2 regions of the Enterobacter sp. 4974935 genome follow, and region 2 is predicted to be linked to the other one. Evidence: predicted binding sites of a transcription regulator. Region 2 holds the regulator's gene; the other holds the start of a gene.

Region 1 (11,863 bases), 1.7 Mb from region 2:
TGGCAAATCGGCGACAGATCCGACGGGCCGTGTGAGCCGGTACGCACCTGGTAGAGTGAGGCAAAGTCAGCAATGCGACGCATCCCGGTGATGCCGCCCGCATGGGTTATGGTGGCGCGAATATAGTCAATGAGCTGCTCTTCAATCAGCTGCTTGCAGTCCCAGATGCTGTTGAACACTTCCCCCACCGCAATGGGCGTGACGGTGTGCTGGCGGATCAGGCGGAAACACTCCTGGTTTTCAGCGGGAGTCGGGTCTTCCATCCAGAACAGGCGGTACTCTTCAATGCTTTTGCCGAATCGCGCCGCTTCGATGGGCGTCAGACGGTGGTGCATGTCGTGAAGGAGATGTTCGTTGAAGCCGAACTGACTGCGCACTGCGTCGAACAGTTTCGGCGTGAAGTCGAGGTATTTCTCGGTGGACCAAAGCTGCTCGTCCGGCCAGTCGCCCTTGGTTGCAGGCTCATACGCCAGCCCTTTTCCTTTAGACATACCATAGGTGGTTTTCATCCCCGGCACGCCGCACTGCACGCGAATAGCCTTGAAGCCCATCTCTTTATGACGGGCATAATCTTCCAGTACGTCGTCAATGGTGTGCCCGGTGGTATGACAATAAACCATCACCCCTTCCCGGGAGGCTCCGCCCAGAAGTTGATAGAGCGGCATGTTCGCGGCTTTCGCTTTGATGTCCCACAGCGCCATATCCACGGCAGAAATCGCTGACATGGTGACCGGGCCACGACGCCAGTACGCGCCTTTATAGAAGAACTGCCAGATATCTTCGATGCGGTGCGCATCGCGGCCAATCAGCTGAGGGCACAGGTGATCTTTCAGGTAGGAGGCAACGGAAAGTTCACGTCCGTTAAGCGTGGCATCACCCAGGCCGACAATGCCCTCATCGGTGGTGATTTTAAGGGTGACAAAGTTACGCCCCGGGCAGGTGACAAATACTTCAGCCCCGACAATCTTCATAATCCATTTCCTTACATCGCTCGTTGTGATGCAGGAAATTTACGCAACTACACTACTACCATACAAGTATAACGATCGAAAAATCAGCGGGCGATCACACTATGAGGACGACTATGCGCGTCCCCAGCCGGCCACGATGATCAACATGCCGCACAGGGCAACCAGCGCGCCTGCCCAGTCATACAGGCTTAGCCTGATGCCATCGACAAAGCGCAGCCACAGCAGCGCAGTACAGACGTACACCCCTCCGTAGGCCGCATAAACCCGCCCGCTAGCGGCCGGATGCAGGGTGAGCAGCCAGACGAAAAGAACCAGGGACACACCCGCCGGGATCAGCAGCAGCGCGGAAGCGCCCCGCTTTAGCCAGAGCCACGGCAAAAAGCATCCGATGATTTCACACAGCGCGGTCGCGAAAAAAAGCAGCGTCGTTTTGAACATTTTTCTCGTTTCGTAAGGATTGATTTAGACATCATACGCGATAATGCTCTCATCGTTCCCATACCTGCCGCGCGGGTATGACACCCTTTCGGATTGGTGTAGAATCCAACGGGGTAATCCGATTGTCTGCACCCGTTTAAAGGAAACGCTATGACTACATTAAGCAAACGCCTTTGTCTGACAGCCGCACTGGCGCTGTCCTCGTTCGCCTTTGCCGCAACGGCATCAGCCGAAACCAGCAAACTCATCATTGAGTCTGGTGACAGCGCGCAAAGCCGTCAGAACGCCGCCATGGACAAAGAACAATGGAATGACACCCGCAGCCTGCGTCAGAAAGTGAATAAGCGCGTGGAAAAAGAGTGGGATAAAGAAGACGTCGCGTTTGATGCCCGCGACAAATGCCAGCAAAGTGCCAACGTCAACGCTTACTGGGAGCCTAACACCCTGCGCTGTCTGGATCGTCGCACTGGCCGCACGGTAGCACCGTAATGTCGACGCCGTGTGACGTTAAGCTCCGTCCGCTGGAGCGCGAAGATTTACGCTTTGTCCACCAGCTCGACAACAATGCCAGCGTAATGCGCTACTGGTTTGAAGAGCCTTACGAGGCCTTCGTCGAGCTGTCCGATCTCTACGATAAGCATATCCACGATCAGAGTGAACGCCGGTTTGTAGTGGAGTGCGAAGGTGAGAAAGCCGGGCTGGTTGAGCTGGTTGAGATCAACCATGTTCACCGTCGGGCGGAATTTCAGATCATTATTTCACCGGAGCACCAGGGGAAAGGTCTTGCGTCGCGGGCGGCAAAGCTGGCGATGGATTATGGGTTTAACGTCCTGAATCTCTACAAGCTTTACCTTATCGTCGACAAAGAGAACGAAAAAGCGATTCATATCTACCGTAAGCTCGGCTTTATGGTGGAAGGTGAACTGATCCATGAGTTCTTTATTAATGGCGAATACCGTAACACCATCCGCATGTGCATTTTCCAGCATCAGCATCTGGCCGGGCATAAATCCTCCTCCGCCAACCTGCTTAAACCCACCGCGCAGTAACCTGCGCGGTTTTATTCTTAATAATATTCAATGCTGTTTTTGATGGTGTACTTGCGCTCAATGGCAGGTTTAACGCTGTCATCGACGATAACCAGCTCACAGCTCACCGGGTTGTTGTGGCGATCGTAATCGCAACTCTGCTTTACATTGCCCATCGGTTTATCGTTCAACAGGCTTACCGCCGTATAATCCATGCGCTTACGCAGATCTTTCGACGGCATCGCTTTGACCGATAATCGCTGGTCGCCGGAGACCGTGGTTTTACCCAGCGGGTAGCCGTCGGCGTCATACTGGTACTTCACTTCCATCTCTTTGCTGTGCGCGGCAACCACAAACCCGTTATCGTCGGTGTCCCACGTCAGGCCGGCAGACGGCAGTTCCGCCAGCTGACATTTTCCCTGCAACTTCACCTTCTGCTGCTGGGTTTCCGCATCGACGTAGTAGTTAGCATCCAGCACCAGCGCAACGCCCGTGTTAGCCTCCAGATCGTGCAGTTCAAGGGTATCGAAACACCCCTCCGACGACATCGTTCCAGTCACGCGTTTAGAGACTTCACCCTTATCGTTCAACAGCGTCTGGGTAAAATCTTTCACCGGCCCGCGCAGAGGGTCAAAGTCAAACTCGTTCGAAAAGCTCGCCATCTCCGGCGTAAATGACAGCGGCGCGGTGTTGTTGTCGCATCCCACCAGTACCGTTGCCAGTAGCGTTATCGCTGCGTATTTGTTCACGTCATTTACCAAAAGAATGAAAGGATTGTGGCACTCATAGTAGCAAATAGTATGGTAGCGATGTTGAATTGGTTCGAATACTGGTAAAATATATGAATTTGGCCCAGCTATTAAGTCTTTAAGGAACGCTAAAAGGATGAGAACTTTTATAGTCAATCTCAAACACTCGCTCGAACGTCGTGCGAAAATGGAATGTCAATTGTCCGGATTGAACATTGCATACGAGTTTATTGAAGCAGTAGATGGTCGAAAAATGACTGAAACTGAACTAAGAAATGTCACACGGGAGACAAATTATGCTTTTCTCCCGGGAGAAGTGGGTTGTGCATTAAGCCATCAAAAAATATACAAAAGAATAATAGATGAAAATATCGACGCCGCTCTTATCCTTGAGGATGATGTTGTACTAAACAGCGATCTGCGTGAGATACTTAATAGCGTTACGCTCAGCAAAACAAAACCTGAGATTCTTCTTCTGAGTCGGGTCAATAAATATTACAAAAAACCGTTCAAACACATTTTCGGCTCATATAATATACATAAGACTCAGCATGCCACGACTACTCATGCATACATTATCAATCAAAAAGCTGCTAGAAGCCTTCTGGATAACCTTTATCCTGTATGGATGGTTGCCGATAAATGGAGTTTATTCGAAGACCTATCACTGGCTAAAATCCACTCTATAGTACCTTATCCAGTACGCCTTTCCGAAGAAGCCAATGTTTCAACAATTAATGAATCAAAAGGTGATGCCATGCTGGATGCCAAAAAGAAAAAAATTTGGAATTTACTTATGCGGGAAAGGCCGTTAGCTGCAAAGCTTCGCCACCGTTATCGAAGAGCCATAACTCCTTTATTGAATCAAATAATCGATCAGGGCAAAGGGTAATCTAACATTCTTCAACATGATTACGGCTCCAGGACAATTCAGAAAGACAGGTCCAAAAACAAAAGCTTACCCTAACCCTGCTATGCTTACAGTCTACACAGTGAAAAGGAGCTACAGATGAAACGGTTACCCTGGATTACCGCCCTGCTGTTAATGAGTGCTTCACCTGCTATTCTTGCGGCCCCGGACTCCTGCGAGCGCGTGAAAAGCGACATTCAGCAGAAAATTATCAACAACGGCGTACCGGAGTCTGGCTTTACCCTGAACATCGTGCCGAACGATCAGGCCGACCAGCCGGATGCGCAGGTCGTTGGGCATTGCGCCAACGATACTTTCAAAATTTTGTACACTCGTACCAGTAGCGGAAACTACCCGGTAAGCGGTGCAGGTACGCAGGAGAATGCACCCGCTGAGCCGCAATGATTTTCCCACTCAATTCCCCTGAGTTGACGAGGATTAATATTTAATACCTCTAAATAAGTAACACTCCCCCCATCATTAGCCCGGTTGTAGTCACGGGTGAAAATAATTATTAACAATGATGGGGTGAGTTATGTCTGAAGTTGAACATCACGACGGGATAAGCCGTCGAACTCTGGTTAAATCTACTGCCATAGGATCTCTGGCGCTTGCCGCCGGTGGGATCGCATTGCCTTTTGGTCTGAAAAGCGCCGCCGCCGCAGTGCAGACCGCTATTCAGCCAGCGGAAGATAAAGTCGTCTGGGGCGCCTGCTCGGTAAACTGCGGTAGCCGCTGCGCGCTGCGTCTGCACGTTCGCGATGACGAAGTCTATTGGGTTGAAACGGATAATACCGGCGAGGATGTTTACGGCAACCATCAGGTTCGCGCCTGCCTGCGAGGCCGTTCAATTCGCCGTCGCATTAATCATCCAGACCGTCTGAACTATCCGATGAAACGCGTGGGCAAACGCGGAGAAGGCAAGTTTGAACGTATCACCTGGGAAGAAGCGCTGGACACCATCGCCGCGAGCCTGAAAAGCGTGGTCGAAAAATACGGCAACGAAGCGGTCTACATTAACTACTCCTCCGGAATTGTCGGCGGCAATATCACCCGCTCCTCCCCTTACGCCTCGCTGGTGGCACGCCTGATGAACTGCTACGGCGGCTTCCTCAGCCACTACGGCACCTACAGCACCGCGCAGATCGCCTGCGCAATGCCCTACACCTACGGCAGCAACGACGGCAACAGTACATCAGATATCGAAAACACCAAACTGGTGGTGATGTTCGGCAATAATCCGGCAGAAACGCGCATGAGCGGCGGCGGGATCACTTACTACCTTGAACAGGCACGCGAACGCTCTAACGCACAGATGATCGTTATCGATCCGCGCTACACCGACACCGCCGCAGGCCGCGAAGACGAGTGGATCCCGATTCGTCCGGGCACCGATGCCGCACTGGTGGCAGGTATTGCGTGGGTGCTGATTAATGAAAACCTCGTCGATCAGCCCTTCCTCGATAAATACTGCGTAGGTTATGACGAAAAAACCCTGCCGGAAGGCGCACCGGCTAATGGTCATTACAAAGCCTATATTCTCGGCCAGGGTGATGACAAAACTGCGAAAACCCCGGAATGGGCGTCGCGCATTACAGGCATTCCTGCCGATCGCATCATTAAGCTGGCCCGTGAAATCGGTTCGGCAAAACCGGCCTACATTTGCCAGGGTTGGGGCCCGCAGCGTCAGGCCAACGGCGAGCAGACATCCCGCGCCATCGCCATGCTGCCGATCCTGACCGGCAACGTCGGCATTAACGGCGGCAACAGCGGCGCGCGCGAATCGACCTACACCATCACCATCGAACGGATGCCGCTGCCGGAAAATCCTGTGAAAACGCAAATCTCCTGCTTCAGCTGGACGGATGCCATCGTGCGTGGACCGGAGATGACCGCCCTGCGCGACGGCGTACGCGGTAAGGATAAGCTGGATGTGCCGATCAAGTTCATCTGGAACTATGCGGGTAATACCATCATCAACCAGCACTCTGATATCAACAAAACTCACGACATTTTGCAGGATGAGAGTAAGTGCGAAACGATCGTCGTTATCGACAACTTCATGACCTCGTCCGCGAAGTATGCCGATATTGTCCTGCCGGACCTGATGACCGTTGAGCAGGAAGATATCATCCCCAACGATTACGCCGGCAACATGGGATACCTGATTTTCCTCCAGCCGGTAACCGCCCCGAAGTTTGAGCGCAAACCCATCTACTGGATCATGAGCGAAGTAGCGAAACGTCTCGGACCGGATGTCTATCAGAAATTCACCGAAGGCCGTACGCAGGAGCAGTGGCTGCGCTACCTTTACGCCAAAATGGTTGCCAAAGATCCGCTGCTGCCGTCCTACGACGCGCTGAAAAAAATGGGTATTTATAAGCGCAAAGATCCAAATGGACATTTTGTGGCCTATAAAAAATTCCGTGACGATCCGGATGCCAATCCGCTCAAAACCCCGTCCGGGAAAATCGAGATCTACTCCAGCAAGCTGGCGATTATTGCGGCAACCTGGGAACTGCAAAAAGACGAAACCATCACCCCGCTGCCAGTCTATACCTCAACCTTTGAAGGTTGGGACGCGCCCGAGCGCAGCAAATTCCCGCTGCAACTGTTCGGTTTCCACTTTAAAGCCCGTACCCACTCCAGCTACGGCAACGTGGATGTGCTCCAGGCCGCCTGTCGCCAGGAGGTGTGGCTTAACCCTGTAGACGCCGAGAAGCGCGGCATTAAAAACGGTGACACGGTGCGCGTGTTTAACGATCGCGGCGAAGTGCGCATTGCCGCCAAAGTCACCCCGCGCATCATGCCTGGTGTGAGCGCGATGGGCCAGGGCGCCTGGCATGACGCCAACATGAACGGCGATCGTGTCGATCACGGCTCCTGCATCAATACCCTGACCACACACCGCCCGTCACCGCTGGCGAAAGGCAATCCGCAGCACACGAACCTGGTGCAGATCGAGAAGGCATAAGGATTAACCGATGACAACCCAGTATGGATTTTTTATTGATTCCAGCCGCTGCACCGGGTGTAAAACCTGCGAGCTGGCCTGCAAGGATTACAAAGATCTGACCCCGGACGTCAGCTTCCGTCGTATTTATGAATACGCGGGCGGCGACTGGCAGGAGGATAACGGCGTCTGGCATCAGAACGTCTTCGCCTATTACCTGTCGATTGCCTGCAACCACTGCGAAGATCCGGCCTGCACCAAGGTCTGCCCGAGCGGGGCAATGCACAAGCGAGACGACGGTTTTGTGGTGGTGAACGAGGATGTCTGCATCGGCTGTCGCTACTGCCACATGGCCTGCCCGTACGGTGCGCCGCAGTATAACGCGGCTAAAGGCCACATGACCAAGTGCGACGGCTGCCACAGCCGCGTGGCGGACGGCAAAAAGCCCATCTGCGTCGAGTCCTGCCCGCTGCGCGCGCTGGACTTTGGCCCGATTGAAGAGCTGCGTAAAAAACACGGTCAGCTTGCTGCGGTCGCGCCGCTGCCGTCTGCGCACTTCACGAAGCCGAGTATTGTGATTAAACCTAACGCCAACAGCCGTCCGACGGGTGACACCACCGGCTACCTGGCAAACCCGAAGGAGGTGTGAGATGGGAAGTGGATGGCATGAATGGCCGCTGGTGATCTTCACCGTTTTCGGGCAGTGCGTGGCTGGCGCATTAATCGTGATGGGCTTCGCCTGGCTGAATGAAGGTGATGACAAGGCCAGAATACGCATCGTGCGCAGCCTGTTTTTTCTCTGGCTGGTAATGGGTATTGGGTTTATGGCCTCGGTACTGCATCTTGGCTCCCCGCTGCGCGCCTTCAACTCGCTTAACCGCGTGGGAGCGTCAGCGCTGAGTAATGAGATCGCGGCGGGTTCGATCTTCTTTGCCGTGGGCGGTTTCTGGTGGCTGGTGTCGGTTATCGGTAAAATGCCCCCAGCTCTGGGCAAAATCTGGCTGGTTGTCAGCCAGCTCCTGGGTGTCGTTTTTGTCTGGGCGATGACCCGGGTCTATCAGATCGATACCGTTCCGACCTGGTATACGGGCTACACCACGTTGGCCTTCTTCCTGACGATGGCTCTTACTGGCCCGATGCTGGCCGCGCTGCTTCTGCGGGTCGCAAACGTGACATACAAAGGTACCCTTGCCGCGTCTGTCAGCGTACTGGCACTCATCGCCTGCGTGGCGGTCGTCGTGTTGCAAAGCAATACGCTGGGGACGATCCAGAGTTCTATCCAGCAGGCTAACGCCCTGCTGCCGGATTATGGTTCGCTTCAGGTATGGCGCATCGCGCTGCTGGCGGCGGGTTTAGGCTGCTGGATCTGTCCACTTATTCGTCGTCAGGAACCGAAAACGCTCGGCCTGTTTGCAGGTTTCGTGCTGGTGGCTGTGGGTGAAATGATTGGCCGTGGGCTATTTTATGGTTTGCATATGACCGCTGGGTTAGCAATTGCAGGTTAACACAGGTGCGCGGGCTACCCCCGCGCACAAGTAAGGAAAGTTGTAATGAATGACGTCTCACACCGCGAAACGTTCGCGTTCAGCGCCCGGGTACTGGGCGCGCTGTTTTATTTTGCCCCTGACAGCGAGCAGACCGCACCGCTGGTGAGTGCCCTGACCGCAGGTGACTGGGTGCAGGACTGGCCGCTGGCGCAGGAAAGCCTGCAGCCCGTGGCCAGTATGTTTAAGAACCCGTCGGACGAAGCGTTGAAAGACGCCTGGCAGCGTCTGTTTATTGGCCCGTATGCCCTGCCCGCCCCCCCGTGGGGCTCCGTCTGGCTCGATCGCGAGTCCGTGCTGTTTGGCGATTCGACCCTTGCATTGCGCCAGTGGATGCGTGAAAACCATATCGCCTTTGAGATGCAGCAGAATGAGCCGGAAGATCACTTCGGAACGTTGCTGATGCTGGCGGCATGGCTTGCCGAGAACGGTCGCGACACAGAACGCGACCAGCTTATGGCCTGGCATCTGCTGCCGTGGAGCACGCGTTTCCTTAGCGTATTCGTTGAAAACGCGGCCCATCCGTTCTACACGGCGCTGGGTAAACTTGCCCAGCTGACGCTGGCAGAATGGCAGTCCACTTTGCTGATCCCGATTGCAGAAAAAACGCTGTACCGATAACAGCTCCTGGCTTGTACATCCGTTGTGTAAGCCAGGTTCGGACATTTTTGCTGCAACGCAGATCCGGAACTGCTATACTGTATATAATTACAGTACTGGAGGTGCAAAATGGCTGTTGAAACAAAATTCGTGGTCGTAAGAAAAGGTGAAGAGAAAATGACTTTTGCCAGTAAGAAAGAGGCTGACGCTCACGACAAACTGCTCGACATGGCAGAAGCGTTCACCGACTGGCTGCTGCAAAGCGGAATGCAGATGGATGAAACGCAGGCGGAAAACCTTGGTCTGTATCTTGCCGAGCAGAAAGAGTCCGTGCAGCATATCCTGCGTACCAGCAAGCTTCCCGAGCTCAATGCTGCAACGGATAAAACAGCGCCAGAGGCGGATAGCAGCAAAAAAATCCGGGCCGTCAAAGCCGCCTGATCGTCAGAACGACTCATCACCTGTCCTGCTGCCGCGGGCCGGAAACGGCTCGCGGCTTAATAGTGCGGTAAATTATCACACAACTCTTGCAACTCGTTGATTAGTCTGGCCACATGGAAACCATCACAGACAGAATGATGAACCTGAACGGCGAAAGGCAACAAGACTTTTCCATCCTGGTTAAAGTATTTTCCAAACGTGAACATGGGCGCAAAAAAGTTCTGCATGTTAGCCACGTTGATATTAAAACTGGTAAAACTGACCCACGGAATATCCGATATGAAGAATATATTTTCCCGGTACTCTTCTTTGGGCCAGTAGGCAAGATTATCACCATAGCGAGAAACGTCTTCTGCATAAACGTTCTGAAAGTGATGAATATTCCCGTCGAAGTGACTCCATAATGATGAAAACGTCTCCGTCTCTTTATGGAAAAGGGTATAGCTGGGATGCACCTCATTCCATATTACAAGCTCATTATCCTTCATAGCCATACGGAACTCAGAATGGCGGTTAACGACTGTCGAAATAAGGGAAATAATCGAAGGATAAAATTTCCAGCCAACCTGTTTGATATGTTTCAGCAGCGCAGTGATATCCAGCTGAACCGTTTGGTTAATCGTGCATTGAGCAAAGCTCTGAAAGACTTCAAAATGTTCTTTCCTTGCCCAACTCGATAAGTTTACAGCCGTATATTCTGGCGTTATTTTTGTCATTTCTTTGCCTTAATTAAGCAGCGCTATATAAAATAGTAGCGTACCACAAACCCAGGAGCTGTATAGACCGTCGAGCAGAGGCTGCCTTAAATTTTCAACGTATCAATAACCGCTCTCAGCGCCGGGGACACGTTGCGGTGCGGGTAATAGAGGTAAAGCCCGTCCATCCGCAGGCTGTAGCGCTGTAAGACGCGTATAAGCGTGCCACGCTCCAGATCGTCAGACACCAGCTCAACCGGGACATAGGCCAGCCCGAGTTCCAGCCGGGCCGCTTCGGCCTCCATGTAGCTGTCGGAAAAGGCCCATTGCCCCTCAGGCCGGTGCGTAACTCGCTTCCCGTCCTGAACAAGCTCCCATTGATAGTGGTTACCGTCGGCAAACTGGTAGGCAATGCAGGGATGAGCATCCAGATCGGCGGGCGTCTGCGGGAAACCATAGCGCCGAAAATGCGCCGGGGCGGCAACCACAGCCATCTCCATATCGGGCGTGATGCGCACCGCAATCATTCCTTGTCCCACCTCCGGTCCCAGCCGGACGCCCGCGTCGAATCGCTCGGCAATGATATCCACGAACCGGCTCTCATTCATCAATTCCAGACGGATATCCGGGTAACGCTGTTTGAAGATAGCGAGCTTTGGCAGCAGACATTTCTCGATGGCGTGCTGGCTGGCATTAATGCGCACCGTGCCGGACGGCGTCTGGCGGTAATGCGCCAGTCTGGTCAACCCGGTATCAAGCGCATCAAAGGCGGAACCGGCGGTCTGGTAAAGCTGTTCCCCGGCGTGTGTCAGCGACAGCTTGCGCGTAGTACGCACCAGAAGCTGCACGCCCAGCCGCTCTTCCAGCTCGCGAACCGATCGGCTGATCCCGGATTGCGCCAGCCCGAGCCGCTGTGCGGCTGCCGTGAAGCTTCCCTCCCGCACCACCTGGATAAAGAGATACAGTTCATTATAGTTTTCCCGCTTCGCCATCATGCCTCGTCAATTCATAACAAAATGATATTAATCCTAGCAGCTTTTGGCCTCTAATCAGCACTATTTCTGCTAACTATAATGGCCTCATTACAACAACACACGGTACCTCTTATGAAGACATTCACCCAAAAACTGTCCGTTGCGCTGCTGTTATGCGCATCATTAAGTGGAGTGACAACAATGAGTTATGCAGAAACGCTAAATCCTAACGCCCCCGTTTCGATGGTGACAACCTGGGATAAAACCTTCGCCGAGAGCAATAAAGTCAACCACCGCAAAGTGACGTTCCAGAACCGGTACGGGATCACTCTGGTGGGCGATCTGTACATTCCCAGGAACCACGGCGACCAGAAATTGGCGGCGATAGCCGTCAGTGGGCCGTTCGGTGCGGTTAAAGAACAATCCAGCGGTCTGTACGCCCAGACTCTGGCTGAGCAGGGGTTCGTGGCCCTGGCCTTCGATCCATCCTACACGGGGGAAAGTGGCGGCCAGCCGCGTAACGTTGCCTCCCCTGACATCAACACCGAAGACTTTAGCGC
Region 2 (11,863 bases):
GTTCCGTTGCGCCGCATTCAGGCTCATCGGCGCGGGCAAAGTGGCTGACGATATTCACCGGTTGACGCACGTTCTTGCACTGGCACAGCCGCTGATAAAACGCTTCGGCATTCTCCGGGCGCACGCCCAGGCGGTGCATGCCCGTGTCGAGCTTCATCCACACGGTGACCGGCTCGCTCAGTTCGGCCGTTTCCAGTGCGGCCAGCTGTTCTTCGTTATGCACCGCCGTGTGCAGGTGCTGATCGGCAATGGTCGGCAGGTCCGAGGCTTCAAAAAAGCCTTCGAGGAGCAGAATCGGTTGCGTAATTCCACCTGCGCGCAGGCGGAGAGCTTCTTCGAGACGGGCGACGCCAAAAGCGTCGGCATCGGGGAGCGTTCGCGCGGTCTCAAGAAGACCGTGTCCGTAAGCGTTCGCTTTCACGACTGCAACGAGCTTACTGGCGGGCGCCAGTTCTCGCAGACGTTGCAGGTTGTGTCGCAGAGCGCGGCGGTTAATCACAACAGTTGCCGCTTGCATTTGAATTCCTTAGAAATTACTCATCATCATATTGAGGACCGGCATAGTTGTCGAAACGCGACCACTGGCCGTTAAAGGTCAGACGTACCGTACCGATGGGGCCGTTACGTTGCTTACCAATAATAATTTCGGCGATCCCTTTCAGATCGCTGTTCTCGTGATAAACCTCATCACGGTAGATGAACATGATTAAGTCGGCATCCTGCTCGATGGAGCCGGATTCACGCAGGTCGGAGTTGACCGGGCGCTTGTCTGCACGTTGTTCCAGAGAACGGTTTAGCTGCGACAGCGCCACCACCGGCACGTGCAGCTCTTTGGCTAACGCTTTGAGCGAGCGGGAAATTTCGGCAATCTCCAGCGTACGGTTGTCGGAAAGCGACGGAACACGCATCAGCTGGAGGTAGTCAATCATGATAAGGCCGATGCCACCGTGTTCACGGGCGATACGGCGCGCGCGGGAGCGCACTTCCGTCGGCGTCAGGCCGGAGGAGTCATCAATATAGATGTTCCGTTTTTCCAGCAAAATCCCCATGGTGCCGGAGATCCGCGCCCAGTCCTCATCGTCGAGCTGACCGGTACGGATGCGGGTCTGATCCACGCGCGACAGGGATGCCAGAGAACGCATCATGATCTGTTCTGAGGGCATCTCAAGACTGAAGATAAGAACCGGTTTATCCTGCAACATCGCCGCGTTTTCGACGAGGTTCATCGCAAATGTCGTTTTACCCATCGACGGACGCGCCGCGACGATAATCAAATCCGATGGCTGAAGACCTGCCGTTTTCTTGTTGAGATCGTCATAACCGGTGTTCACCCCCGTCACGCCATCGTGCGGCTGCTGGAAAAGCTGCTCAATACGCGCAACGGTGGCGTCGAGCACATCGGCGATGTTTTTCGGGCCTTCGTCTTTGTTCGCACGGCTTTCGGCGATTTTAAAGACGCGGGACTCGGCAAGATCAAGTAGATCTTCGCTGGTGCGCCCCTGGGGATCGAAACCGGCCTCGGCGATCTCATTCGCCACCGAGATCATCTCGCGGACAACGGCACGTTCACGGACGATATCAGCGTAAGCGCTGATGTTCGCGGCACTTGGCGTGTTTTTTGACAGTTCTGCCAGATAGGCAAACCCGCCGACACTGTCGAGCTGTCCCAGACGCTCCAGCGATTCTGCGAGTGTAATCAGGTCGATCGGGCTGCCCGACTCCTGCAAACGCGCCATTTCAGTAAAGATGTGGCGGTGCGGGCGGGTATAGAAGTCTTCCGCAACAACGCGCTCGGCGACGTCGTCCCAGCGTTCGTTATCCAGCATTAAACCGCCCAACACCGACTGTTCCGCTTCAATCGAGTGCGGCGGGACTTTTAACCCGGCGACCTGATAATCACGTTCACGGGGTTCAGTCTGTTTGTTGAAGGGTTTGTTTCCTGCCATAGTGAATGGAGTTACCGAGATAAAGAGTGGGTCGAAAGATTACCATAATTTTCTAACGGAGGGAGCATGGCAACACGCATTGAGTTCCAGAAACATGGCGGGCCAGACGTACTGCAAGCCGTGGAGTTTACCCCCACGGCACCTGGCGAGAACGAAATCCAGGTTGAAAACAAAGCGATCGGCATTAACTACATCGATACCTATATTCGCGGCGGTCTCTATCCGCCTCCGTCGATGCCGAGCGGACTGGGCACCGAGGCGGCCGGTATCGTCAGCAAAGTGGGCAGCGCGGTTAAGCACATTAAGGAAGGCGATCGCGTGGTGTACGCGCAGTCGGCGCTGGGCGCTTACAGCTCCATCCATAACGTTCCGGCCGAGAAAGCGGCGCTTTTGCCAAATGCGATCGGCTTCGAGCAGGCTGCCGCCTCATTCCTGAAAGGGCTGACGGTCTATTATCTGCTGCGCAAAACCTACGAAATTAAGCCTGACGAGCAATTCCTGTTTCACGCAGCCGCAGGTGGCGTAGGGCTGATTGCCTGCCAGTGGGCGAAAGCCCTGGGGGCGAAGCTGATCGGCACCACAGGCAGCGCGCAAAAAGCGCAGCGCGCGCTGGACGCGGGCGCATGGCAGGTGATCAACTACCGGGAAGAGAGCATCGTTGAGCGGCTGAAAGAGATCACTGGCGGCAAAAAGGTACGCGTGGTGTATGACTCGGTGGGGAAAGACACCTGGGAATCTTCGCTGGACTGCCTGCAACGTCGCGGGCTGATGGTGAGCTTCGGTAACGCCTCCGGGGCTGTCACCGGCGTGAACCTGGGCATTCTGAATCAGAAAGGGTCGCTGTATGTCACCCGCCCTTCCCTGCAAGGTTACATCACTAATCGGGAAGAACTTGAGGAAGCCAGCAACGAGCTGTTCTCGCTGATCGCCAGCGGGGTGATCAAAGTGGATGTAGCAGAAGCGCAGAAATATCCGCTGACCGATGCGCAACGTGCGCATGAGGTGCTGGAGAGCCGGGCAACCCAGGGCTCAAGTCTGTTAATTCCCTGAGCCATAAAAAGAAATTGGGCTTCCCATGGGAAGCCCTTTCTTTTTTTTAGTTCGGCTGTATGTAGGGTACAGCTCGATGAATTCTTTAGCGGCAGCCATAGTGACAGATTCGATAAGTAAATCCTATTCTGTTCTAAAGATTGCTGCCGGAAAAGTTGCAGGTATGTGACGTACCCCTCAATACCTTAGTAACGGAAGCGGTTATTACGCTGATAAGTCGGCAGTTTTGGTGATTTAATCGCCCGTATGGCCCATACCACCGCAATCGCCAGAAGTAACCACGGCAAGAGTTTAATCGTCAGGGCAAATAAACCGCCGACAAACATCACCACCGTGGCCACGACGAGCGCGGCCAGGATACCGAGCAGCGATACGCCCGTGACCATCAGCATGATAAAGAAGCCAATCACAAAAAGTAGTTCCAGCATGATGCTCTCCCACGAGTTCCCGAATGATGCTGCGATCATTACAAGAATCATGCCAAAAATAAGTTGTTGTTCTGAAAGCAAAACGCCCCGCAATGTGTTGCAGGGCGTGGCGTATTTGACCATCTTTTAGCGAAATTTAACGTTTATCCGCAACCAGACGCAGCGCGTGTTCCAGTACCTCAATATCCGCACCGGCTTTATGCGCGTTCTCGCTGAGATAACGACGCCACTGACGCGCACCAGGAATGCCCTGGAACAGGCCAAGCATATGGCGGGTAATGTGGCCCAGATACGTACCATGACTCAGCTCGCGCTCAATGTACGGATACATGGCGCGCACTACGGCCACGGGATCGGTGTCAGCACCCTCAACGCCAAAGATTTCCCGGTCAACCGTCGCCAGAATGCCCGGATTCTGATACGCCTCGCGTCCGACCATCACGCCATCCATATGTTCGAGGTGCGCTTTGGCCTCGTCCAGCGACTTAATACCGCCATTGATCGACATGGTCAGGTGTGGGAAGTCGCGTTTCAGCTGGTACACGCGCGGGTAGTCCAGCGGCGGGATCTCGCGGTTTTCTTTCGGGCTGAGGCCTGAGAGCCAGGCTTTACGGGCGTGGATGATAAACATCTCGCATTCACCCTTCCCTGATACCGTGTTGATGAAATCACACAGAAACTCATAGCTGTCCTGGTCGTCTATGCCGATACGGGTTTTGACCGTGACCGGGATAGAGACGACGTCGCGCATCGCTTTGATGCAGTCCGCCACCAGGTGCGCATTTCCCATCAGACACGCGCCGAACATGCCGTTTTGCACACGGTCGGACGGACAACCGACGTTGAGGTTAATCTCGTCATAGCCGCGTTCTTCGGCCAGCTTCGCGCACTGCGCCAGCGCAGCCGGATCGCTGCCACCGAGTTGCAGCGCAACCGGATGCTCCTCTTCGCTGTACGCCAGATAGTCGCCTTTGCCGTGAATAATTGCGCCGGTAGTGACCATTTCGGTGTATAGCAGCGTATGGCGGGAGAGCTGACGCAGGAAATAGCGGCAATGTCTGTCCGTCCAGTCGAGCATTGGCGCAATGGAGAAACGATGTGCAGGGAAAGCGGTCTGAAATTCTGACGACATGGCGAACTTTTAAGCATCTGGTGGAAAAGGGGCGCTACTATAGCACAAAGAAAAGCCGGAGGCGCAGCGCCTCCGGTGCACTTTAGAACGTCATGCTCAACTGTGCCCCTGCACCCCAGGTCTCGTCTTCGCCATAAAGCCCCATCAGGTCAACGTGGACGGAGTTGAACGGCGCGAAACCGACACCGCCGGTAAAGACGTTGCTGTCGTTCCCTTTCATATCCGCACGATAACCGGCGCGTACTGCCAGCCAGCTCAGTGGCGTGACTTCAGCACCGACGCCAACGTACTGGGAGGTGTCTTCGCTTTTAAAGCCCTTGGTTTCGGTCAGATCGCCATCTGCGGTCAGCGTGACCAGATCGTTGTGCCAGGCGGCCCCGGCAGTGACCAGCGGACGGATCTGATAGGTGTCTTTATAACTCACCACCTCTCCTGTGCGCCCGTTGCGAATTCGGATATCTTTGGTATCGATATCGCGCGACATCAGGTTTTGCCCGCTCACGCCGACCGTCCAGTTTTCACCGAAATCAGCAGCAATACCGGCATCGACGTTGAAGCCAGTGTCGTCGGTACGGTAGCGGCTGTCGTTCCACTTATTACTGTCGTAATCGTAGATTGAGGTAGTGTAGTTATAGAGCCAGGTTTTTTGCAGCTTCGGCGTGACGCCAACGGAAACCGGAACGCCGCCAAGATCGAACTGACGGGCTACCGCAATACCGTAGTCGGACACAATCGCCGCCCGGCCAGACGCCGTAGAGTTAAGGTTTTTGGTGATCTGATCGGAACCGTTTAGCGCGGCATCCAGCGCCACACCGGCAGCCACCGCATCGCTTCGTTGTATGCCGCGCAGATAATCAATGTCCTGCTGATCGATTGAAGAGCTGACGCGGCCATGTGCATAGCCTTTTGCCATAAAGGCCACGGAAAGGACATCGTTAGGGATACTGACGGCAATCCCCGCCCCTGCGGTGGCGTGTGCGGTTTTGCCTTTCAGGTAGTCCAGCTCATCAGCGAGATCTTTCGCTGCGCCCTGGAACTGATTGATCGAACCTAATGGATCCGTGATGATATCAATGGGGGTCAGACTATCAACCACGTCCTTGTAATGATTGATTTTATCGTTAATGGTATCAATCTCGTCCTGAAGATTGTCTTCATCGGTCACCTGCACGCCAACGGACGGCAAAATGACCGTCACATCATCCTCGGGCTTAGATTTTGCCAGTAACGCGGGGTTGATTAACGCCCCGCTGCCATAGCTCCCTGCCGCGACACCCGTTCCGCCCATTGCGTCGCTACGCGCTTCCGTCCAGGTAATGGCTGCTCCCGCCTGATTTGCCATAAAAAAGGAGACAGCAATGCTAACCATCGAAAATTTAAAATGTTTTTTCACAGTGTGCTCGTAAATAGTTTGTTATTAGTTAACCCTGTCTGTTATCACCCAAACAGGAACGAACTATTGCTGTGAATAAGTACAAAAAGACCCGCTATTTCCCTAAGTTAAATTCCATCCCGGCCTGTTCTAATGTGTGACGACCATCAATATTTATAGAAGAGGAAATTATTTTCGCCCAGGTTTTCCATCGTGCGGGCCAAAAAACTGAGGCGGATGGTCTACCCAGTGGTCTTCGCGCGTCACGGCATACACCGGATTGAGGGGATAGTAGATGCGGTTATGTTTTTTATTAGCCTCACCCACCACCAGTAAGCGCACCTCTTCATCGGTGTTGTTGATAAAGGTATGGCATACCCCCGTGCCGGCAGGAAATCCCACGCTGTCTCCGGGTTCAAGCTTCCACAGATAACCATTGATCCAGGCCTCAGGGTAACCCTCCAGAACGTAAACAAACTCCTCTTCGTCGCTTTCCGCATGCGGATAAGAAGTACGGCGTCCGGGCGGCAGCCGTTCATGGTGAATACCAATGCGGCCGAGACCCAGCTTGCGGGCCAGCGGCGCGCCAATAGAAAACCGTTCATTGCTGTCCGGATACGTTGCGTCATCGGCGCCTTCCACGTCCCGCCAGTGCCGAATACAATCAGGTCTTTTCATCATGCGATCTCCCGATTTGCGATGCGTCAGGTATAGCACAGCCCGGCGGATCTCGGTGTTTTTAGCAGAACATGATAAAGTGAGGGTTTTCACCCCTTACCACATCCGAGGTGCCCGATGGACAAGTCCACAAAAGAGCTGTTAGCGCAAGCTGAAAAGCTCTGTGCGCAACGCAATGTGCGCCTGACCCCGCAGCGCCTTGAGGTACTGCGTCTGATGAGCCTGCAACAGGGTGCCATCAGCGCTTACGATCTGCTCGACCTGCTGCGTGAAAGCGAGCCGCAGGCAAAACCGCCGACCGTCTATCGGGCGCTGGATTTTCTGCTGGAGCAAGGGTTTGTGCATAAAGTGGAATCAACAAACAGCTATGTGCTGTGCCATCTTTTTGACCAGCCTACTCACACGTCCGCCATGTTTATCTGCGATCGCTGTGGCGTGGTGAAGGAAGAGTGTGCGGAAGGTGTGGAAGATATTATGCATACGCTGGCAGCCAGAATGGGCTTTGCGCTGCGCCATAACGTGATCGAAGCCCACGGCTTATGTTCTGCCTGCGTGGAGGTGGAGTCATGCCGTCATCAGGATGCCTGTCAGCACGATCACTCTATCCTGGTGAAGAAAAAGCCGCGTTAAGGCCAAAGAAAACGGCGGCTCAGAGCCGCCCTTGGGGATAGTGCCGGTTACCAGCGGTAGTCGTTACGGGTTTCCCAGTCTTTGACTTCGTTTTCCGCCTGATCTTTTTCATAACCGTAGCGCTCCTGGATTTTACCTACCAGCTGATCGCGCTTACCTTCAATGACGGTCATATCGTCATCTGTCAGCTTACCCCACTGTTCTTTCGCTTTACCTTTGAATTGCTTCCAGTTGCCGCCGATTTCGTCTTTATTCATAATCGTGTCCTCGTGTTAAGCGTCTATGAGTGTCGTCCGCTTCGTTCTATTCTGCTGGACGTGATTATTATTGTAGTTAAGGATTCGGCATTTATTTTTATATTCGGAATCTTTAACCGTTACGATATATCGTGCGGGGCTGGAAACCAGGTATTGTTTCGCCAGTGACGACGCCAGATAACGGCCAGCGAAAGGCCACGCAGTGAGAGAAACACCGCCAGCGCGAGCCACAGACCATGATTGCCGAGATACGGCAAGGTCAGCAGCGTCAGGCCGAACCCCGCCGCAGCGACGGCCATGCTGTTGCGCATCTCCGCCCCTCGCGTCGCACCAATAAACATGCCGTCCAGCAAATAGCACCACACGCCCACCACCGGTAATACTACCTGCCAGAGGATGTAGCGATCGGCCAGCTCACGTAGCGCGGGCAACGAGGTGAGAAGCGCGACAATATGCCCACCAAAACAGGCGTAAACCAGAGCAAAGACCAGCGCCACCAGACCCGCCTGACGACAGGCAGCACGCCAGACTTCGCGTAACTGGCCGCTTTCACGCGCGCCATAAGCCTGCCCTGAATGCGCCTCGACGGCGTAAGCAAAACCATCCAGCGCGTAAGCGGTAAAGGTCAGTAACGTCATGAGCACTGCGTTGACGGCGACGATCTCAGGCCCAAGACGGGCACCAAAAACGGTTAATGCGCCGAAGCAGAGTTGCAGCAGGAGCGAACGGAGCATGATGTCGCGATTAAGCGCCAGCAGCTTACGCATATTGCCGCGCCAGGCCGATTTCAGCAGATCCAGGGTGATACCGCGCATCGCCAGCACGCGCCAGACCATCCCCAAACCGATCAGCAGCGTCCCGTACTCGGCAATTGCCGTAGCCAGCGCCGCGCCCCGGACGTTCATGTGCAGTCCCATCACCAGCCAGAGATCGAGCACAATGTTAAGCAGGTTGCCCACCACCAGCAGGATCACTGGCGCGCGGGCGTACTGCACGCCCAGCAGCCAGCCCAGAAGGACCAGGTTTGCCAGTGAAGCGGGCGCGCTGAGCCAGCGAATTTCGAGGAACCGCCGGGCTTGTTCCAGTACGGCATCGCTGCCGCCTACAATATGGAGCGCAAGATCAATCAGTGGCGTACGCAACAGAACGATTAACGCGCCAGCACCGAACGCCAGAATGAGCGGCTGAACCAGCGCACGCGCCAGACGCAGGGGATCTTTTGCACCATACGCCTGGGCCGTCAGGCCTGTCGTACTCATGCGCAGAAAAAGTAGCAGCATAAAGAGGAAGCTGGTCGCCGTTGCGCCGATCGCGACGCCGCCGAGATAAATCGGCGAATCGAGATGCCCGATAACTGCCGTATCCACCAGCCCCAGCAGAGGAACGGTAATATTGGAAAAAATCATCGGTAGCGCAAGACGCCACAACGCCTTATCGGCAGAAGTTAGCAATGCCATGGAAATTACCGGAATCAGAAAACAGGCCAGGCTGTAGAGGAACTACAGCCTGTCAGGAAGAGATTACAGCCATTCACCGTTGCGGATAACGCCGACCGCCAGCCCTTCAATAGAGAAGCTCTGCTCGCGGAGATCCACCACAATCGGGGAGAATTCATTGTTTTCAGGCAGAAGCTGCACGGTATTGCCTTGTTTTTTCAGGCGCTTAACCGTCACTTCATCATCAATGCGCGCCACCACGACTTGCCCGTTACGCACGTCCTGGGTTTTGTGTACCGCCAGCAGATCGCCATCCAGAATACCGATATCTTTCATGGACATTCCGCTAACGCGCAGCAGGAAATCGGCGCTCGGCTTGAACATGCCTGGGTCAACCTGATAGTGCCCTTCGATGTGCTGCTGCGCCAGCAGAGGTTCACCTGCGGCTACGCGACCCACCAGCGGAATACCGCTCTCTTCTTCCACCAGCAGACGGATGCCGCGTGAGGCGCCGGAAACAATCTCAATCACGCCCTTACGCGCAAGCGCCTTAAGGTGCTCTTCGGCAGCATTAGGAGAACGGAAGCCCAGACGCTGCGCAATTTCTGCACGCGTGGGTGGCATACCCGTCTGGCCGATATGATCCCGAATGAGATCAAACACCTCTTGCTGCCTGGTCGTTAACGCTTTCATACCGCCCCCTGGGTGTATATACAGTTATGCTGTGAGTATATACAGTCAAAGGCGATTTTGGAACCAAAAACTGCACAAAAAACCAGGGACTTAATTATTCCTCGAGGCTCATCGGAAATGCGACCAAAGTAGCGTGACCCAAGTGATCGCCGCCGTGATAATCGACAGCAGTACGGCAGCGGAACCCATGTCTTTCGCCCGGCCAGACAGTTCATGGAATTCCGACCCGATTCGGTCAACAACGGCCTCAATAGCGCTATTCAGAATTTCCACTATCATCACCAGAAGGACAGATCCGATGAGCAGTACGCGGGTGATAGCATCAACATCAAGGAAGCAGGCGATGACAACGGCAACGATTTCGGCAACCGCTTCCTGGCGGAAAGCGGCTTCATTAACCCATGCGGCGCGGAAACCTTTCCATGAATAACCGGCAGCTTTAATGATTCGAGTTAACCCAGTGGTATTATTGGCCATTAAAAGAACCTTTTATGATAAATAGCGTCAGTAACTAAAGCCGCAGCGCGTTTTGCTGCGACCTGAAGTATGACGGGTAACAACAGAAATTTTGCGCGCTTTCTGTTATCCTTGCGCCGCAATTGCATTATTAACCAGAGGCTTTACATCGTTTATGTCCGGCTGGCCACGAATTTACTACAAATTACTTAATTTACCATTAAGCGTACTGGTAAAAAGTAAGTCTATCCCAGCAGAACCTGCGCTGGAATTAGGGCTCGATACGTCGCGCCCTATTATGTACGTTTTGCCTTATAACTCGAAGGCAGACCTGCTAACGCTTCGCGCTCAATGTCTGGCGCACGATTTACCTGACCCGCTTGAACCGCTGGAAGTCGACGGTACGCTGCTGCCGCGCTACGTGTTCATCCATGGCGGACCGCGCGTGTTCACCTATTACACGCCGAAAGAAGAGTCCATTAAGCTGTTCCATGATTACCTCGATCTGCACCGCAGCAACCCCGATCTGGACGTGCAGATGGTGCCGGTGTCGGTGATGTTTGGCCGTCGTCCGGGGCGTGAAAAAGGGGAAGAGAACCCGCCGCTGCGTATGCTCAACGGCATTCAGAAATTCTTCGCCGTCTCATGGCTGGGACGCGACAGCTTTGTTCGCTTCTCGCCTTCCGTTTCACTGCGCCGCATGGCGGATGAACACGGTACTGACAAAATCATTGCGCAAAAGCTGGCGCGCGTTGCGCGTATGCACTTTGCACGTCAGCGTCTGGCGGCCGTTGGGCCACGTCTCCCGGCGCGTCAGGATCTGTTTAACAAGCTGCTGGCTTCCAAAGCGATTGCCCGTGCCGTAGAAGACGAAGCGCGCAGCAAGAAGATTTCGCACGAGAAAGCGCAGCAGAACGCAATCGCGCTGATGGAAGAGATCGCCGCAAACTTCTCCTACGAGATGATTCGTCTCTCTGACCGTATCCTCGGTTTCACGTGGAACCGCCTCTATCAGGGGATTAACGTCCACAACGCCGAGCGCGTGCGTCAGTTAGCGCATGACGGCCACGAGATTGTCTATGTGCCCTGCCACCGCAGCCACATGGACTACCTGCTGCTCTCTTACGTGCTCTATCACCAGGGCCTGGTGCCGCCGCATATTGCTGCCGGTATCAACCTGAACTTCTGGCCAGCAGGTCCGATTTTCCGCCGTCTGGGTGCGTTCTTCATTCGTCGTACCTTCAAGGGTAACAAGCTCTACTCCACCGTCTTCAGGGAGTATCTGGGCGAGCTGTTCAGCCGCGGTTATTCCGTGGAGTACTTTGTTGAAGGCGGTCGCTCCCGTACCGGTCGTCTGCTCGATCCGAAGACCGGCACGCTGTCGATGACCATTCAGGCCATGCTGCGTGGCGGTACGCGTCCTATCACGCTGGTGCCTATTTACATCGGTTATGAACACGTGATGGAAGTGGGCACCTACGCGAAAGAGCTGCGCGGTGCGACCAAAGAGAAAGAGAGTCTGCCGCAGATGCTGCGTGGTCTGAGTAAATTGCGCAACCTCGGTCAGGGCTACGTGAACTTTGGCGAGCCCCTGCCCCTGATGACATATCTGAACCATCATGTTCCGGAGTGGCGCGAGTCTATTGATCCTATCGAAGCGGTACGTCCGGCCTGGCTGACGCCAACGGTCAACGGCATTGCATCCGAGCTGATGGTACGCATCAACAATGCTGGTGCGGCAAACGCCATGAACCTGTGTTGTACCGCGCTTCTGGCCTCTCGCCA

The links. Region 2 encodes LexA, which represses DNA repair genes until DNA is damaged. Its sites were predicted from a motif close to TNCTGTATGTACATACAGNA; they were not measured.
Region 1: a site for LexA is predicted at 9,290-9,309, ahead of AC4OVS_RS12165 (YebG family protein). Genes of this name have one in related genera too.

What each region holds. Positions count from the first base shown of each region.
Region 1 is NZ_JBZWGT010000003.1:2,291,520-2,303,382, forward strand. It holds gene manD (D-mannonate dehydratase ManD) at 1-971, opposite strand, end outside; gene AC4OVS_RS12115 (YnfA family protein) at 1,083-1,409, opposite strand; gene AC4OVS_RS12120 (DUF1283 family protein) at 1,560-1,898, shown strand; gene speG (spermidine N1-acetyltransferase) at 1,898-2,458, shown strand; gene AC4OVS_RS12130 (YnfC family lipoprotein) at 2,476-3,186, opposite strand; gene AC4OVS_RS12135 (glycosyltransferase family 25 protein) at 3,323-4,078, shown strand; gene AC4OVS_RS12140 (DUF1161 domain-containing protein) at 4,196-4,501, shown strand; gene ynfE (selenate/tellurate reductase subunit YnfE) at 4,632-7,070, shown strand; gene AC4OVS_RS12150 (DMSO/selenate family reductase complex B subunit) at 7,081-7,698, shown strand; gene AC4OVS_RS12155 (dimethyl sulfoxide reductase anchor subunit family protein) at 7,700-8,554, shown strand; gene dmsD (Tat proofreading chaperone DmsD) at 8,600-9,214, shown strand; gene AC4OVS_RS12165 (YebG family protein) at 9,323-9,634, shown strand; gene catA (type A chloramphenicol O-acetyltransferase) at 9,691-10,350, opposite strand; gene AC4OVS_RS12175 (LysR family transcriptional regulator) at 10,437-11,321, opposite strand; gene AC4OVS_RS12180 (alpha/beta hydrolase) at 11,436-11,863, shown strand, end outside.
Region 2 is NZ_JBZWGT010000003.1:4,035,011-4,046,873, forward strand. It holds gene alr (alanine racemase) at 1-517, opposite strand, end outside; gene dnaB (replicative DNA helicase) at 534-1,946, opposite strand; gene AC4OVS_RS20550 (quinone oxidoreductase) at 2,013-2,996, shown strand; gene pspG (envelope stress response protein PspG) at 3,182-3,424, opposite strand; gene dusA (tRNA dihydrouridine(20/20a) synthase DusA) at 3,561-4,556, opposite strand; gene AC4OVS_RS20565 (conjugal transfer protein TraF) at 4,639-5,925, opposite strand; gene AC4OVS_RS20570 (cupin domain-containing protein) at 6,118-6,606, opposite strand; gene zur (zinc uptake transcriptional repressor Zur) at 6,724-7,236, shown strand; gene AC4OVS_RS20580 (CsbD family protein) at 7,284-7,493, opposite strand; gene dinF (MATE family efflux transporter DinF) at 7,613-8,950, opposite strand; gene lexA (transcriptional repressor LexA) at 9,014-9,622, opposite strand; gene AC4OVS_RS20595 (diacylglycerol kinase) at 9,731-10,099, opposite strand; gene plsB (glycerol-3-phosphate 1-O-acyltransferase PlsB) at 10,254-11,863, shown strand, end outside.